DNA from 2 places in the Bradyrhizobium sp. USDA 4461 genome. Region 2 is predicted to be linked to the other one. Evidence: riboswitches for the same ligand, from Rfam matches in the RefSeq annotation. Region 2 holds a riboswitch; the other holds the start of a gene.
The links. Region 2 has a riboswitch for S-adenosylmethionine ahead of metX (homoserine O-acetyltransferase MetX). Riboswitches for the same ligand answer to the same signal wherever they lie in the genome.

Region 1: linked by a shared signal. The riboswitch ahead of ACVINW_RS14610 (O-succinylhomoserine sulfhydrylase) and the one ahead of metX (homoserine O-acetyltransferase MetX) in region 2 are both predicted to bind S-adenosylmethionine.

What each region holds. Positions count from the first base shown of each region.
Region 1 covers NZ_JBSRXM010000001.1:3,131,752-3,140,848, reverse strand. Annotated here, with positions in the region: gene ACVINW_RS14620 (hypothetical protein) at 192-1,241, opposite strand; gene ACVINW_RS14615 (2'-deoxycytidine 5'-triphosphate deaminase) at 1,467-2,573, opposite strand; SAM riboswitch at 2,695-2,774, shown strand; gene ACVINW_RS14610 (O-succinylhomoserine sulfhydrylase) at 2,850-4,043, shown strand; gene ACVINW_RS14605 (SDR family NAD(P)-dependent oxidoreductase) at 4,239-5,012, opposite strand; gene pimD (pimeloyl-CoA dehydrogenase small subunit) at 5,148-6,293, opposite strand; gene pimC (pimeloyl-CoA dehydrogenase large subunit) at 6,462-7,652, opposite strand; gene pimA (dicarboxylate--CoA ligase PimA) at 7,662-9,097, opposite strand, start outside.
Region 2 covers NZ_JBSRXM010000001.1:1,214,247-1,223,343, reverse strand. Annotated here, with positions in the region: gene ACVINW_RS05815 (hypothetical protein) at 1-957, shown strand, start outside; gene ACVINW_RS05810 (hypothetical protein) at 997-1,506, shown strand; gene ACVINW_RS05805 (IS481 family transposase) at 2,250-3,428, shown strand; gene ACVINW_RS05800 (prephenate/arogenate dehydrogenase family protein) at 3,509-4,441, opposite strand; gene hisC (histidinol-phosphate transaminase) at 4,446-5,543, opposite strand; gene ACVINW_RS05790 (chorismate mutase) at 5,631-6,479, opposite strand; SAM riboswitch at 6,666-6,745, shown strand; gene metX (homoserine O-acetyltransferase MetX) at 6,832-8,037, shown strand; gene metW (methionine biosynthesis protein MetW) at 8,034-8,699, shown strand; gene ACVINW_RS05775 (alpha/beta fold hydrolase) at 8,822-9,097, opposite strand, start outside.

The DNA.
Region 1 (9,097 bases), 1.9 Mb from region 2:
GGTCATGCGCCTAAATTTATGATTCAGAGCGCGATCAGGCGCAAAACCGGTACCCACTTTTGCTGATCGCGCTCTGCGCAGTCTGGGAGCCGCGCCATGGTGTTTCCCTACCATGGCAGCAGCGGATTCCACGTGCGCGGGACGCAAGGGGGGCCTGCGCGATTGCAGGTGAACCCGGATGAACCTCTGATCTAGCCGATCGACCAGACGAACGGCGCGGCGGCAGCGCTGTTCGGCTTCAGATGCACCGGAATGTGCCGGCCGCAGCCGGCGGCAAGCCCCTCAAACAGCCCGGTCAGCACGCTGGCGCAGGCCGGATGATAGTCGACCACATCGGCCATCAGCTTCCAGCCCTGCTGGCGGATTTCGAACTGGCCCTCGGACTCGCTGATCTCTGCGACATCATCCTGCGACTCGAACAGCGTGCGCAGGAATGCCGCATATTCCGTGGCACGGCCACGGCTGCCACCGAGCGCCTGCGCGACTTCATCGAAATACTGCATGCCAATCAGTCTGCCGGTGAGATGCAGCAGATAGCTCGCATCCTCAGGCCCGAACACCTGCACGATCACAGGCGCGGCCGTCTTCACATATTCCATCGCGTAGTTGCGATAAGCCTTCTCCAACCGCTGACGCGGCCAGCTGTCGACCGGCAGCGCCGGCGCGGTCTTCGCATCGAACAGCGGTGCCTCGAGATGGCGCGCGAACACCAGGCGCTGGTCGAGCTCGAGCGGGTGATCATATTCGCAGTAATAGCCCTCGAGCCCGTCCTGGCCGTCGACGCTCTGCTTGGTGCAGACGAAGCCGAGCCTGAGATCGCCGAGCGCCACGCCATTGTTGGCGTGCCAGCCGCGCAGCATCGCGCGCGAGACCTCGCCGGGCACGCCGCAGATCGCGGTGCCCTTCCAGATCCAGCGCGGCGGCGGATAGCGGATCCAGGCCTTGCGATCGGTCTCGTACATGTATTCGACGTGCACGCCGCCGATCCAGTTGGAGAGGTAGTGATATTGCGCGGCCGCGACCGCCGGCGGCAGGCCGTCGAGCCCGAGCTTCTTCAAGCCGGGCAGGAAACGCTCCTGCTGCTGGCGGCGGAACACGCGGAAGACGAATTCGGCGGCGTCGGCGGTGCCGCGTCGCGTCACCACGGTGAGGATCAGCCCGGTGAAGAAGGCGTGGTAGAGATCGGCGACACTGCGCCACTTCCGCCATTGCGCCTGTTGTGCGCTCTCGCCTGCGGTCATGTTCGCTCCCGGCTTGTTGTTTTCTCGAATGTGTCATCGCTTAGGAGACGGCGCAACCACACACGCGGTGTCATCGCCCGACTCGTTCGGGCGATCCAGTATCCCAGAGACGGTCATTGTCGATGGAGAGCCGCGGCGTACTGGATTCCCCGCTTTCGCGGGGAATCACAGCGGAGAATGGAGGCGCGACGGTCTTATTGGCTACGCGAACTCCGGCGCGCGGAATTAAACGCGAAAATGCTTGGAGAGCTTCAGGCCCTGCGCCTGGTAGTTCGAGCCGATGCGCTGGCCGTAGAGCGCATCGGGACGCTCGAGCATCCGCTCATAGACCAGGCGGCCGACGATCTGGCCATGCTCGAGGATGAACGGCACCTCGCGCGAGCGCACTTCGAGCACGGCGCGCGCGCCCTTGCCGCCGGCGCCGGCATAGCCGAATCCGGGATCGAAGAAGCCGGCATAGTGGACGCGGAATTCGCCGACCAAAGGATCGAACGGCACCATCTCCGCGGCGTAGTCCGGCGGCACCTGCACAGCCTCTTTCGAAGCCAGGATGTAGAACTCACCGGGATCGAGGATCAGGCTGCCGTCGGGCCGCGCCTTGATTGGCTCCCAGAAGTCGTCGACCGCATAGCCGCCGCGGCGATCGACATCGACCACGCCGGTGTGGCGCTTGGCGCGATAGCCGACGAAGCCGCCCGAGCTCTCGCCGGAGAGATCGACCGACAGCGCGACGCCATGGGTGAGATCGGCATTGTCGGCATCGACCAGCCGCTCACTGGCATGCAGCGCGTCCAGTTCGTCGGCGGTCAAGGTCGCCTCGCCGATCCGGAAGCGGACCTGGCTGAGCCGCGAGCCCTCGCGCAGCAGCACCGGAAACGTCTTCGGCGAGATCTCGGCATAGAGCGGGCCGTGATAGCCGGCGCCGATCATGTCGAAGCGGCGGGTGCCGTCGGCGATCACGCGGGTGAAGACGTCGAGCCGTCCGGTCGAGCTCTTCGGGTTGGCCGCGGCGACGATCTCCGGCGGCAGCGCCAGGCTCTCCAGCAGCGGGACGATGTAGACGCAATTGGTCTCCAGCACCGCGCCGTCGGACAGATCGATCTCGTGCAGCTTGAGCTGGTCGATCCGCTCGGCGACGGTGGCATCGGGCCCCGGCAGGAAGCTGGCGCGGACCCGGTAGGCGATGTCGCCGAGGCGCAGATCGAGGCTCGCCGGCTGGATCTGGCTCTCGACGAAGTCGTAGGCGGGCAGAATGAGACCGGCCTCCGCCATCTCCGCGATCATGCGGTCGGGCAGGATTCCGTTGGATTCATCTTCCAGCGTGAACGACACGATACGGTCCCTCGAGATGGCCCAAAACCAACCTCTGGCGGCCATCAAGCCCTAAAATATGGGCTTTTACGGGTTATCCGATGACCGTCTTGACGGAAAGGGCGCGAGGGAATATCAGCTGCACTTATCCCGTGGTGATTTGAGCCGGCCGGCTTGCAGCCACGTTAAATAAGTCGCTAAACAGGCCGGGGACAGTGTGATCCCGGCTTGTGGAGGTTGCTCCAGGCCGGTTTTTTTGTGGCCATTTTCCAGAGGAATGGCCACTTCGGAGGTCACATGTCTGAATCTGAAGGTACCGCCCGCTTCCGTCCCGAAACCCGCCTGGTCCATGGCGGCACGCTGCGCTCGCAATTCGGCGAGACGTCGGAAGGGCTGTTTCTCACCCAGGGTTACGTTTACGACACCGCCGAGCAATGCGAGGCGCGCTTCAAGGGCCAGGACCCCGGCTTCATCTATTCGCGCTATTCCAACCCGACCATTGCGATGTTCGAGCGCCGCATGATCGAGCTCGAGGGCGCGGAGGCCGCGCGCTCGACCGCGACCGGCATGGCGGCGGTGACCACCGCGATCCTCGCGCCGCTGAAGGCCGGCGATCACGTGGTGGCCTCGAAAGCCCTGTTCGGCTCCTGCCTCTATGTGGTGCAGGACCTGCTGCCGCGCTACGGCATCGAGACGACGCTGGTCGACGGCCTCGATCTCGACCAGTGGCAGCGCGCCTTGCGGCCGAACACCAAGACCTTCTTCCTGGAAAGCCCGACCAACCCGACGCTCGACGTGCTCGACATCGGCGCGATCGCCAAGATTGCCCACAGCGGCGGCGCCCGGCTGATCGTCGACAATGTGTTCGCGACGCCGATCTGGCAGAGCCCGCTGTCGCTCGGCGCCGACGTCGTGGTCTATTCCGCGACCAAGCATATCGACGGCCAGGGCCGCTGCCTCGGCGGCATCATCCTGTCGTCGGAGGCCTTCATCGCCGAGCACATCCATAATTTCATGCGCCAGACCGGCCCGTCGCTGTCGCCGTTCAACGCCTGGGTGCTGCTGAAGGGGCTGGAGACGCTCGGCGTCCGCGTCCGCGCGCAGACCGAAAACGCAGCGAAGATCGCCGAGGCGCTGGCGAAACATCCGAAGATCACGCGGCTGGTCTATCCCGGCCGCCCCGATCATCCGCAGGCCGAAACCGTGAAGAAGCAGATGGGCGCCGGCTCGACGCTGGTCGGCTTCGAGGTCAAGGACGGCAAGGCAGGCGCGTTCCGCTGCCTCAACGCGCTGAAGATCTCGCGCATCTCCAACAATCTCGGCGATGCCAAGAGCCTGGTCACGCATCCCGCCACCACGACGCATCAGCGCCTGGCGCCGGAGGCCCGCGCCGAGCTCGGCATCAGCGAAGGCTTTATCCGCTTCTCCGCCGGGCTCGAGCACCCCGACGATCTGATCGAGGATTTCGAGCGGGCGCTGGAGCAGGTGTGAGGCGGGCTGAGCTCCCCCTCTCGCTTGCGCAGGAAGGCATCGCATATGCCCCTTGTCATCGCCCGGCTCCGACCGGGCGATCCAGTACGCCGCGGCCCTTCGGCTCAAGCACCGCGGTCTCTGGAATACTGGATCACCCGCATGCGCGGGTGATGACACTGAGCAAGCTGAGCGCCATCCCGAAGGAACAGCCGCTTACGTCGCCGCCGTCGTCACACCGCCGTCGACCACGATGGTCTGGCCGGTCATGAAGGTCGAGGCGTCGGAGGCGAGATAGGCCACGGCGCCGGCGATCTCGTCGGGCTCGCCGATGCGGCGGAGCGGCGTCGACGCGGTGCGGCGCTTCAGATTGTCCGGATCCTCCCACAGCGCGCGGGCGAAGTCGGTTTTCACCAGGCCCGGCGCCACGCAATTGACGCGCACGCCCTTCGGGCCCCATTCACCGGCGAGGCTGCGGCACAGCGCAAAATCCGCCGCCTTGGAGATGCCGTAGGCGCCGATCACGGTCGAGCCGCGCAAGCCGCCGATCGAGGAGATGATCACGACCGAGCCCTTGCCGCGTTCGGCCATCTGCGGGATCGCCAGCGCGGAGAGCCAGATGTTGCTCTTGACGTTGGAGCCCATGATCTTGTCGAAGGCCTCGTCCGTGATGTCGAGCAGCGGGCCGTAATACGGATTCACCGCGGCGTTGCAGACCAGGATGTCGATCTTGCCGTAATGCTTGATGGTGCCCGAGACCAGCGCCTCGACCTCATCGCGCCGCGCGATGTTGCAGGGAATGACGAGCGCGTCGCCGCCGGCCTTCTTGATGCCGTCGGCGACGACCTCGCAGGCATCCGCCTTGCGCGAGGAGATCACAACCTTGGCGCCGAGTTTTGCGAGCAGCTCCGCCGAGGCGCGGCCGATGCCGCGGCTCGAGCCGGTGACGACCGCGACCTGGCCGGTGAGATCGAACGGGGTGTTTTTCATTGTTGTTGCCTCCCGGATGGGCCGTCATTCCGGGGCTCGCGAAGCGAGAACCCGGAATCCATTGGGCCGCATCATTGGTGATGAAATGGATTCCGGGCTCAGCCCTTCGGGCTGACCCGGAGTGACAGTTGAGGACTAAGCCAGCAGCCCGCCGCCCTCGCTGACGCGACGTAGATGGTAGTCGGTGTCGCCGAGCGTGTTCTCGATCATGGTCAGCCGCTTGAAGTAGTGGCCGATCTTGGCTTCCATGGTCATGCCGATGCCGCCGTGAAGCTGGATCGACTGCTGGCCAACGAACTTCAGCGACTTGCCGACCTGCACCTTGGCAGCCGCCACCGCGGACGAACGCTCCTTGGCATCGTCGAAGTCCGACGCCATGGTCGCGAACATCGACATGCTGCGGGCCTGCTCCAGCGCCACGAACATGTCGGCGGCGCGGTGCTGCAGGCTCTGGAACGAGCCGATCGCCACGCCGAACTGCTTGCGGGTCTTGATGTACTCGACGGTCTCCTTCAGCGACTCGTCCATCGCGCCGACGGCCTCTGCGCACAGCGCGGTGCGGGCTTCGTCCGCGACGCGCTCGATCAGCGGCAGGCCGTTCTCGGGATCGCCGATCGCAGCATCCGCACCGACCTCGACATTGGTGAAGGTGATGTCGGCCGCGTGCAGGCCGTCCTGGGTCGGATAGCCCTTTTTGGTGACGCCCTTGGCATCCGCCGGGACCAGGAACACGCCGATCCCGGTCTTGTCGCGCTGGCCGCCCTTGGTGCGCGCGGTCACGATCAAGGTGTCCGCGTTCTCGCCATTGAGCACGACGAACTTCTCGCCATCGATCACCCAACCATCGCCCTTCTTCTTGGCCGTGGTCACGACGTCGAACAGGTCGTAGCGCGAGTTCTTCTCGAGCTGGGCGAAGCCGAAGGTCTTGCTGCCGTCGATGATGCCGGGAATGTACTTGGCCTTCTGCTCGGCCGAGCCGCCATGGCGCAGGAAGCCGCCGGCGACCACGACGGTGGCGAGATAAGGCTCGACCACCAGCGCCTTGCCGAGCGCTTCCATCACGATCATGGTCTCGACCGCGCCGGCGCCGAAGCCGCCGTCGGTCTCGGCAAAGGGCAGACCGAGCAGGCCCTGCTCGGCGAGCTTGCCCCAGAGCGCTTTGCTCCAGCCGCCCTTCTCCTTCATGTACTTCTTGCGCGCATCGAAGTCGTAGGCATCGGTGAGAAGCCCGTCGATGCTTTCCTTGAGAAGCCGCTGCTCCTCGGACAGATCAAAATCCATGTTCGTTCCCTATCGTCAAAAGATGCTGATGCTCTACCGCGGCGTCATTCCGGGATGGCCCGAAGGGCCAGGCCCGGAATCCATTTGACCGCACATCTTGCGGGAAGATGGATTCCGGGCTCTTCGCTACGCGAAGCCCCGGAATGACGGCAGTGGTGGGAGCTTGGCCTAAAGTCCCAGCACGGCCTTGCTGATGATGTTGCGCTGGATCTCGTTGGAGCCGCCGTAGATCGAAACCTTGCGGTTGTTGAAGTAGCTCGGCGCGATCTGCGCGGTCCAATCCATGCTCTCGTTCGAGCCGGCGTCGCCGTGCTCGTCATAGGGCGCGGCGAACGGACCGATGATCTCCATCAGAAGCTCGGTGGTGGTCTGCTGGATCTCCGAGCCCTTGATCTTGAGCACCGAGGACGCCGGATTGGGCTTGCCCTTGCCGTGCTTGCCCTCGTCGGCGACGACGCGGAGCTGGGTCAGCTCGAGCGCCTTCAGCTCGATCTCGCAGGCCGTGAGCTTTTCGCGGAACGCCGGATCCTCGATCACAGGACGGCCGCCGGACTCGACCTTGGAGGCCAGCGCGCGGATGCGGCGCAGCCGCTCCTTCGACACGCCGACCCGGGCGATGCCGGTGCGCTCATTACCGAGCAGGAATTTTGCGTAATCCCAGCCCTTGTTCTCTTCGCCGATCAGGTTCTCGTAGGGCACCTCGACGTCGTCGAAGAACACTTCGTTGACCTCGTGGCCGCCGTCGATGGTCTGGATCGGGCGCACGGTGACGCCCTTCGACTTCATGCTGAACACGATGAAGGAGATGCCCATCTGCTTCTTCGCGGCCGGGTCGGTGCGGCAGAGGCAGAAGATCATGTCGGCGTGCTGGGCGAGCGTGGTCCAGGTCTTCTGGCCGTTGATGATCCACTTGTCGCCACGGCGCTCGGCCTTGGTCTTCAGCGAGGCGAGGTCCGAGCCCGAACCCGGCTCCGAGAAGCCCTGGCACCACCAGTCGTCGACATTGGCGATGCGCGGCAGGTATTCCTTCTTCTGCTTCTCATTGCCGAAGGTATAGATGACCGGGCCGACCATGCTGACGCCGAAGGCGAGCGGCTGCGGCGCCGGATAGGACTGCAGCTCTTCGTTGAAGATGTAGTGCTGCACGGTGCTCCAGCCGGTGCCGCCATATTCCTTCGGCCAGTGGGTGACGCCCCAGCCCTTCTTGTTGAGGATGCGCCACCAGGTGACCATCTCGTCCTTCGACAGATGGCGGCCCTCCTGCAGCTTGCGCCGTGTCTCCGGCGGCACGTTGTTCTTGAAGAACTCCCGCACCTCCTCGCGAAACGCTATCTCTTCCTTGGTGAAAGCGAGATCCATCGGATCCTCCTATTGAACGACTGATTTGGCTTGAGCTGTCTTCGGCTGCTGCTGGCGCAATTCGTGGCGCGACAGCTTGCCGACCGGGGTGCGCGGCAGTTCGGCGACGAACTCGACCGCCGCCGGCAGTTCGTGCTTGCCGACCTTGCCGGCGAGGAACGCGCGCAGCTCGTCGACCGAGAACGGCTTCTCGCCGTCGCGCAGCTTGATGAAGGCCTTGGCCGCCTCGCCGCGGTAATCGTCGGGAATCCCGATCACGATCACCTCCTGCACGGCGGGATGGGTGTAGATCGCCTGTTCGATCATCTGCGGATAGACGTTGAAGCCGCCGGAGATGATCATGTCCTTCTTGCGGTCGACCAGATAGAAATAGCCATCGGTGTCCATGTAGCCGATGTCGCCGGTGAGGAATCGGTCGCCGACGAAGGCTTCCGCGGTCTCCGCCGGCCTGTTCCAGTAGCCCTTGGTGACGTTCGGGCCGCGGATGCGGATCTCGCCGACCTCGCCGACCGGCATCACCCTGGTGGAATCCTCCAGCGACACCACGTCCATCTCGATACCGGGCAGCATCAGCCCGATCGAGCCCGGCTTCTCCGGGCCCTCCTTGGGATGACCGGTGCCGGGCGAGCAGGTCTCGGTCATGCCCCAGCCGCTCTTCAGCTTCATGCCGACGCGGCGCTCGAAAACCTTTGCAACCTCGACCGGCAGCGGCGCGCCGCCGGAGCCGGCGACCACCAGCGAGGAGAGATCGCGCTTGTCGAGATCGGGCAGCGAGGCGATCGCGATCCACATCGTCGGCACGCCGGGAAACACCGTCGCGCGCTTGACCTCGATGTCTCGCATCACGGCCTCGACGTCGAAGCGCTGGTGCAGCGAGATCAGATGGCCGCGCCGGATCGCCGACAGCAGCACCACGGTCAGCGCATAGATATGAAACAGCGGCAGCACGCAGATCACGCGCTCGATCGCATTGCGCTCGAGCCGCGCGGGCTTGCCCCAGACGTCGTAGATCGAGACCGCCGCGGTGAGATTGCCGTGGCTGAGCATGGCCCCCTTGGGCAGGCCCGTGGTGCCGCCGGTATATTGCAGCAGCGCGACGTCCTCAACGTCGACCGCGGGCCATTGCGCCGGCTTAACAGCGCCATCGATGAACTGGCGATGCGTGATAACGGCGGGATTGTCGGGTAGCGCGGTCTGCGGCGTGCCGGCCTTGCCCCAATTGTCGTCCTCGCAGACGATCAGACGGTCGAGCAGGCCCTTGGCGAGGAATTTCAGCGCGGTCGGCAGCAGCGCCGAGAGATTACTGGTGACCAGCACGCGCGCGCCGGAGTCCGAGAGCTTGTGCGACAGCGCGATCTCGCCGTCGAGCGGCGACAGATGCACGACGCGGGCGCCTGCCTTCAGCGCGCCGAAGAAATTGATCGGATGGTCCGGCGAGTTGCCGA
Region 2 (9,097 bases):
AAGGCGGGCATCGATCCGCGTGGCGCCGATACGCCCGGCGTGATCGATTTCGAGCTGGTGCCGGGCTTCCTCGGTGCGCGGCAGCCCGGCGTCCGGGTCTGGCAGGATATCGGGCCCGAGTTCAAGCTCGCGGTCTCGGCCGAAAACCCGCAGACCTCGTTCTTCGGCGGCAATACGCCGCTGGTCGGCACGCCCGCGGTCGGGCCGCAGGGCGTCCTCAATCCGAACCTGCTGGTGAACCTGACCGGTCCTGGCGGCAGCTTCTTCAACAGCCTGAACAATGTCAGCCTCAACCACGTGCCCGATGTCACCGTGAAGGGAGCGTGGGATCCGCGGCTCGGGCCGTACAAGGTGCATGTCGAGGCATGGGCGCTATATCGCGACTTCTACGATCGCTTCAACTTCGCCAATCACGACGTCAACACGGTGAGTTTCGGCGGCCATCTCTCGGCCGAGATCGTGCCGAAGACGCTGGAAGTGCAGGCCTCGGCATCCTACGGCGCGCTCGGCCGCTTCACGGCGACGCCGTTCCCCGATGCGACGGTGCGCCAGGATGGCTCGATCCAGCCGTTGCCGATCACGGCCTTCCTGGTCGGCTCGGTCTGGCATACGACGCCGGAGCTCGATCTCTACGCCTATGCCGGGCTGGAGAAGACCAAGGCGACCTTCTCCAATGTCGGCACGGTGCCGTTCGGCTATGGCAATCCGCTCTACAACAATCTCGGCTGCAACATCGAGAACTCGCCGGCGGCGACCTGCAACGGCAACACGTCGGAGGTCAGGCAGTATACCGTCGGCTTCTACGACACGATCTTCAAGGGCGCCTACGGCACCATCAAGGCCGGCGCGCAATATTCCTACACCCAGCGCTTTGCCTTCGAGGGCGTCGGCGGCGCGCCGAGGACGGACGATCACATCATCATGTCGCAGCTCCGCTACTACCCGTTCTCGCCGTAGGAGCGGAGTGAGGAACGCAGAGCCGGAAGGAGGCCGCACATGAGGATCGTGACCAGACCGAAGGGCAGGGCCGTGATCGCCCGCGAGCTGATGATGATCAGCCGCGTCGCGCATGTGTTGCAGCGGACCGGGCTGGCGATGGCCGGTGCCATGGGCGGCACCTTCGTGGCCGCCCAGCTCGCGAAGGGGCACGTCGCCTTCTTCGGTACGCTGGCCTTCATCGCGACCACGATCGTGATCGGTGCTGTCGGCTTCTATCTCGGCATCGACATTCCGAAGCCGGCGATGCGCGTGACGGGCCGCATCGATGCCCTCGAGCTGATGAGCGCGGCCGGCATCTTCCTCGCCGCACTGGCCGCGCTGGTGTCGGTCTACGGCATCGTGTTCGACGAGATCCCGCCGCGGGCCTGGGAGTTCGTGATCGGCGCATGGTGGTTCGGCGGCATCGTCATGCTGGCAATCGCCGGCCTGGTCGGCCGTCAGCGGCTGACACAGAAGGTTGTGGCGATATCGGCGGGGCCGATCAGGGATCAGCGGATGCGTCGGTGACGGTCGCGAGCCCAGCTCCGTTCCGATTTTCAGAATTTAACTTGACATCCGACCCAACTCAGATGTTCAATACGCCCGTCTCACCCGATCGAGGGGCGCTGCGCATCGTCAGGAGTGTTGCGGTGAGATGCGGTGGACGCTGCTTGCGCACTGACGACGTGCACGATGCGGCGGACGGCGAAGTCGTGCAGACCTGACGCCCTAGCGGCAGGTGTCTCCTAGCGGAACGCGCAAGCGTTCTCGCGAAGGACGGTGACAAACAAGCCCAGTCTCACCGGGGCGAGCACGTATAAGCCGTAAAACCATCGCGCAGGGAAAGCCGGGTTGTTTCCGGTTACACCTGTGGTCCTACCTCCCGCGTTTTTCATTACGCGGGACCCATGGGTGCGATCGGCACCCGGCTTTCCCTGCGCCCTCTGATTTCAGGGCGGCGAAACGAAATGCAAAAGCTCGGACGATTCATGTCGCGAGAACGCGAAGCTGCGTCCCACCCACACCTGTCATCGCTCGGCTCGCCGCCTCCGCTGAAGCTTCGGCGAGCCCAAGACCGCAAGCCCCGTCGAAGCCTTGGCGTAGACGGGACCGGGCGATCCAGTACGCCGCGGCCTCTCGGCTCAAGCACAACCGTCTCTGGAATACTGGATCACCCGCTTTCTGTTTAGACCGGACAGATCACTGACAGGTGTTCGGAGACATAGCTGACACGTCAAAATTGGCTGGATTGGTCGATTCGGGAGCCGTCCATGCCGTGGAGCGAGGTGTCAGTGATGGATCAGCGACGAGAGTTTGTGCGGCTTGCTCTGCAGGAAGGCGCGAACCGGCGAGAGCTGTGCCGGCGCTTTGGGATCAGTCCTGATGTCGGCTACAAGTGGCTGAGGCGGTGGCATGCCGGCGATCGGGAACTGGCCAATCAGTCCCGTCGACCGAAGACGATGCCCAAGCGCAGTGCGATCGCGCTGGAGGCGCAGGTGGTGGCGGTCCGCGACAAGCATCCGGCCTGGGGAGCGCGCAAGATCGCCCATTGCCTGAAGCGGGACGGGCAAGCTGTGCCAGTGGCCTCCACGGTGCATCGGATCCTGTGCCGACATGAGCGGATCAAGCCGAGTGAGAAGGCACCGCCCGGTCCGCCAGGCCATCGCTTTGAGAAGGAGGCTCCCAATCAGCTGTGGCAGATGGACTTCAAGGGCCACATGCCTCTCGGCAACGGGACGCGGTGCCATCCGCTGACCATGGTGGACGATCACTCGCGCTATGCTCTGTGCCTGAAGGCATGTGCCAATGAGCAGCGCCCCAACGTGCAGAAGCATCTGACCGATACCTTTCGCCGCTATGGCCTACCGGACGCCTTTTACATCGACAACGGCTCGCCCTGGGGCGATACGTCCGGCGCTCGCTGGACCGCGCTGAAGGTCTGGCTGCTCAAGCTCGGCATCCATGTGGTGCATGCCAGGCCGTGTCACCCGCAGGGCCGCGGCAAGAACGAGCGCTTCCATCGCAGTTTGAAAGCGGAAGTGTTTGCCCTGCGCTCGTTCCGCACTTTGCCGGAAGTCCAGCGTGCCCTGGATAGCTGGCGCACACTCTACAATTTGGAGCGGCCTCACGAGGCGCTCGGCATGGCTGTCCCAGCCGACCGCTACCGGCCGAGTTCTCGCGCCATGCCGAACCGTGTTCCGAAGGTCGAATACGATACCGGAGAGATCGTTCGCATCGTCTCCTCGACACGGAGCTACGTCGCCTTCCGGGGGCAGATGTGGAAAGTCCCGCAAGCCTTCTGCGGCGAGCCTCTTGCGATCAGACCGCTCAACCGCGACGGCAACTACGGAATCTTCTTCGCCAGCTGGCAGGTCGCATCAATCGACTTGACCAATGGCAGACCTGTCAGTGATGTGTCGGAACAGGCGTCAGCCATGTCTCCGGTCTAAACATTTCGCGGGTGATGACATCGCGTTGTTTGGTTACGGCTTTCGCCAGGACGACACAGGAGAAAGCTGCGCGCTCGATCCTACTTCTTCAAATTCGCATGCGGGCGGCCGAAGTCGGGCGCGGCGGAATCCTGGCCGGTCTCGACGATGCCGCGGCGGATGGCGCGGGTGCGGGTGAAGTGGTCGAACAGCGCGTCGCCGTCGCCGCGGCGGATCGCGCGGGTCAGCTTCGACAGGTCCTCGGTGAAGGTGCCGAGCATCTCGAGCACGGCGTCCTTGTTGGCGAGGAACACGTCGCGCCACATCGTGGGATCGGACGCCGCGATGCGGGTGAAGTCGCGGAAGCCGCCGGCGGAGAATTTGATGACCTCGGATTCCGTCACCTGCGCCAGCTCGTCGGCGGTGCCGACGATGGTGTAGGCGATCAGATGCGGCAGATGGCTGGTGATCGCGAGCACGAGATCATGATGATCCGGCGTCATGATCTCGACCTTGGCGCCGAGCCCGGCCCAGAACGCGCGCAGCCGGTCGGTCGCGGCGGGATCGGTGCCGTTGGGCGGCGTCAGGATGCACCAGCGGTTGATGAAGAGCTCGGCGAAGCCGGAATCCGGACCCGAATGCTCGGTGCCGGCCACCGGATGCGCCGGCACGAAGTGCACGGTGTCAGGTAGATGCGGCGCCATGTCCTTGACCACGGCGCCCTTCACCGAGCCGACGTCGGAGATGATGGCGCCCGGCTTCAGGTGCGCCGCGATCTCGGCCGCTACCGCGCCGCAGGCGCCGACCGGGATGCAGAGGATGACGAGATCGGCGTCCTTCACCGCCTCGATATTGGTCGCGACGACGCGATCGACGATCCCGAGCTCGGCGACGCGCGCACGCGTCTTCTCCGAGCGCGCGGTGGTGACGATCTCGCCGACCAGGCCCTGCGCGCGGGCGCCGCGCGCGATCGAGCCGCCGATCAGGCCGAAGCCGATCAGCGCGATGCGGTTGAAGAGCGGAGCGGTGGTCACGATGTCACTTTCCAGCCAGGAAGTCGCGCAGCCCCTCGACCACGAGGCGGTTGGCTTCCTCGGTGCCAATGGTCATGCGCAGCGCATGCGGCAGCTTGTAATTGTTGAGCGCGCGCAGCACGAGGCCGCGCCGCGTGAGATAGGCGTCGGCTTCGGCCGCGGTCTTGCCCTGGTCGGTCGGGAAGTGGATCAGCACGAAATTGGCGACGCTCGGCGTCACCTTCAGTCCGAGCTTGCCGATCTCCTCGGTCAGCCAGTTGCGCCATTGTTCGGTGTGGGTCCGCGACATCTGCACATGCGCGCTATCCTCGATCGCCGCCACCGCCGCCAGCATCGCAGGCGTGGTGACATTGAACGGGCCGCGGATCCGGTTGCAGGCATCGACGATATGCGCCGGCCCGAACATCCAGCCGACCCGCAGCGCGGCAAGGCCGTGGATCTTCGAGAAGGTGTGCGTCACCACGGTGTTGTCGGTGGTCGCGACCAGCTCGATGCCAAGCTCGTAGTCGTTGCGCGAGACATAGTCGGCATAAGCCGCGTCGAGCACCAGCAGCACATGCGAGGGCAGCGCGGCGCGCAGCCGCTTGACCTCGTCGAACGGGATATAGGTGCCGGTCGGGTTGTTCGGGTTGGCGAGCCAGACCAGCTTCGTGCGCGGCGTCACCACCTTGAGGATGGCGTCGACATCGGCGGTGAAGTTGCTCTCGGCCGCGATTACGTTCTTGGCGCCGTTCGCCATGGTGGCGATCGGGTAGACCAGGAAGCCATGGGTGGTCGAGATCGCCTCGTCGCCGGGCGCCAGATAGGTGTGCGCCAGCAGATTGAGGATCTCGTCGGAGCCGGCGCCGCAGATGATGCGGTCGGGATCGAGCCCATAGGCGCGGCCGATCGCCTCGCGCAGCACCCGCGAGGTGCCCTCCGGATAATCCTCGAGATGGTCAGCCGCCGCCTTGTAGGCCGCGATCGCCTTCGGCGACGGCCCGAACGGGGTCTCGTTAGCGGACAGCTTGAACACCTTGCGGCCCGGTTCCGGCACCGGGCTCTTGCCGGGCGTATAGGGCGCAATATCGAGGATGCCGGGGTTCGGCACGGGGCGGGACATCATCAACTCCGAACAGAGCGTTTTCCAGCGAAGTGGATACCGGTTCGCGTCAAGAAAACGCGTCAAAACAAAAATCTATACGGGCGGCTAGCTCTTTGGCGACCCGTTGGAGGGCACCGTATAGCGCGTTGCGTGGCTGCCGACGAGGGCCGAGGAGCGCACCGAGGCGCCGGCCTCGATCAAAGCGAGCTTGATCTTCTCGAAATCATGGCCGGCGACCGAGACCAGCAGCGCCGCGCCGTCAAAAGCGGTGTCGGGCACTGCGACGATCTCGGCGAGCGGGGCGAGCGCGCGGGCGGTATCGGCATTCCAGCCGGATACCCGCACGCTCCACATCTGGACCTCCGTCACCATCGCATCGTCGGCGACGCGGGAGACCAGGAATACCGGCAGCGCGGCGGGATGGTCGGCGCGCTCCAGGAACGGCAGCCGCGCGATGATCTTCGGCGCGCCCTCGGCCTCCAGCGCATTCCACCACGGCGTGCGGCTTGCGATCGCGGAGACCAGCGCGAGGTCGCCCTTCGATTTCGCCACCGCCTCGACCGCGGCCTGCGCGCTGAAATGCGAGACGTAGGGCACCACGAAGCCGAAGTGAAACCGCGCCGAGTCGCGCATCGCGGACTCGCCCACCGACACGTCGGCATGCACCGCGAACGGTGCTTGCACATAGGTGAAGGTCGAGATGATGACGCGCCAGATGCCCTCGATGGTGTCGAGGGGCAGGATGCCGCGATGGCGCTGCACCAGTTCGCGCATCATGCTGGCCTCGCGCGCCGGGCGGAACGCCGAGCCGACCTCCTGGGTCTTCTTGACCTGGATCAGGCGGTCGATGATGTCGCCGCGCGCCATCAGCAGGCGGTGGACCTGCGCGTCGATCGCGTCGATCTCCTTGCGCAGCTCCTGCAGCGAGGGCGGCGACGGGGGTGGGTTGGACATGCTCTCAAACCTTGTCGTCAGGGCGGCCCGTTGCCGCCTCGGACAGGGCCCCTGATTAGGAAAGACGGCCGCCGAAAGCAAAGAGAAACGTCGCAGGCGTGCCTTGCGCATTCGGTTAACCATCGGCGCCCGATGGGGGGACGCTCGCCGGCCGCCTTGACGGCGGGGGGCCTGAGGACTAGGTTCGCTGCACTCCGTGGTCATTTGAGCCGGCCGGCTTGCAGCCACGTTAAACAACTCGCTAAACAGGCCGGGGACAGATCAGCTCCCGGCCGAACCTATGTTCAGGCCGGGTTTTTTATTGGCCTGATTTCTGTTCGAGCCCTCCCGCGCGGGAGGCAGGGTCGCTGAGATGAGCAACGTGCGTCCGATACCGAGCCCGCAAACCCAGAGCGATGATCGCGCCCATGAGGCCGATCATCCGTCGTCATTGGTGGCAAAGTTCGGCATGGACCAGCCGCTGAGGCTCGATTGCGGCGTCGATCTTGCGCCGTTCCAGATCGCCTATCAGACCTACGGCGAGCTCAATGCCGACAGGACCAACGCGATCCTGGTCTGCCACGCACTGACCGGCGATCAGCACGTCAACAACACCCATCCGGTCACCGGCAAGCCCGGCTGGTGGGAAACCATGGTCGGTACCGGCAGGCCGATCGATCCCGACAAGTACTTCATCATCTGCTCCAACGTGATCGGCGGCTGCATGGGCTCGACCGGCCCTGCCTCGCTGAACCCGGCGACCGGCAAGGTGTGGGGGCTGGATTTCCCGATCATCACGATCCCCGACATGGTGCGCGCGCAGGCGATGCTGATCGATCGCCTCGGCATCGCGACGCTGTTCTGCGTGGTCGGCGGCTCGATGGGCGGCATGCAGGTGCTGCAATGGACGGCGGCCTATCCGGAGCGCGTGTTCGCGACGCTGGCGATCGCCTGCTCGACGCGGCATTCGGCGCAGAACATCGCGTTCCACGAGCTCGGCCGCCAGGCCGTGATGGCCGATCCGGACTGGCGCGGCGGCCGCTATGTCGACGAGGACACCCATCCGCATCGCGGGCTCGCGGTGGCGCGGATGGCCGCGCACATCACCTATCTGTCGGATGCCGCGCTGCACCGCAAGTTCGGGCGGCGGATGCAGGACCGCGAGCTGCCGACCTTCTCGTTCGATGCGGATTTCCAGGTCGAGAGCTATCTGCGCTACCAGGGCTCGTCCTTTGTCGAGCGCTTCGACGCCAACTCCTATCTCTATCTGACCCGCGCGATGGACTATTTCGACATCGCCGCCGACCATAACGGCGTGCTGGCGAAGGCGTTCGCCGGCATCAAGACCCGGTTCTGCGTGGTGTCGTTCACCAGCGACTGGCTGTTCCCGACCTCGGAGTCGCGCGCGCTGGTGCATGCGCTGAATGCGTCGAGCGCGCGGGTGTCGTTCGCCGAGATCGAGACCGACAAGGGGCACGACGCCTTCCTGCTCGACGTGCCCGAATTCCTCGACATCTCCCGCGCCTTCCTGCTGTCCGCAGGCAAGGCGCGCGGATTGAAGGACGGCGGCCAGTCATGAGCATGCAGCAGACACTGCCCTTGCCGGGCGTCGCGCCGGAGCGCACCGGCGGCTATCGCAGGGATCATCTTCTGGTCGCCGAGATGGTGCGGCCGGGCTCGCGGGTGCTCGACGTCGGCTGCGGCGATGGCGAGCTGTTGCAGCTGCTGGAAAGCCGCGGCATCGACGGTCGCGGCATCGAGCTGTCGCGCGAGGGCGTCAATGGCTGCGTCGCCAAGGGGCTCGCAGTGGTGCAGGGCGACGCCGACACCGACCTCGTCAACTACCCCGACGATGCGTTCGACTACGTGATCCTGTCGCAGACCTTGCAGGCGACGCGGCAGCCCAAGGCGGTGCTGGAGAACCTGCTTCGGATCGGCCAGCGCGCCATCGTCTCGTTCCCGAATTTCGGGTTCTGGAAGATGCGGCTGCAACTGCTGATCGGCGGCCACATGCCGCGCACCGAGAATCTGCCGGCAAGCTGGTACGACACGTCAAACATCCATTTTTGCACCATCAAGGATTTCGTGCAGCTCTGCGAAGAGATCAACGTCAAGATGGAGCGCGCGGTGGCGCTCGATCTCTACGGCCGCCCGGTGCCGCTCAACCTGCCGTGGTGGGTGTGGAACATGTTCGGCGAGCAGGGCGTGTTCCTGCTCAGCAGGGGCGGGCAGGGGAAATGACGCCTGCGTCACTTTCGTCATTCCGGGGCGATGCGCAGCATCGAACCCGGAATCCATTCATCCATGGAGTCTGCGGCCTAATGGACTCCGGGTTCACGCTTCGCGTGAACCGGAATGACGGCTCAAACCGGCGCCGCCACCAGCGACCTCGGATCGCGCACCGGCCAGCGGCCGGCCTCGACCAGCGCGATGAAGCGCTCCACCATCTCGTTGAACAGCGCCGGCTCCTCGAGATTGAGCACATGGCCCGACTTCGGGAACAACGACAGCCCGGCGGCCGGCAGATGCCGCTTCAGGAACAGGCTCGGCGCGATGCAATTGTCGTCCTCGTCGCCGCACAGGATCAACGCCGGCGTCGCCGCGCGCCTGATGGCGTCGGTCATGGTGTAGATCGAGGG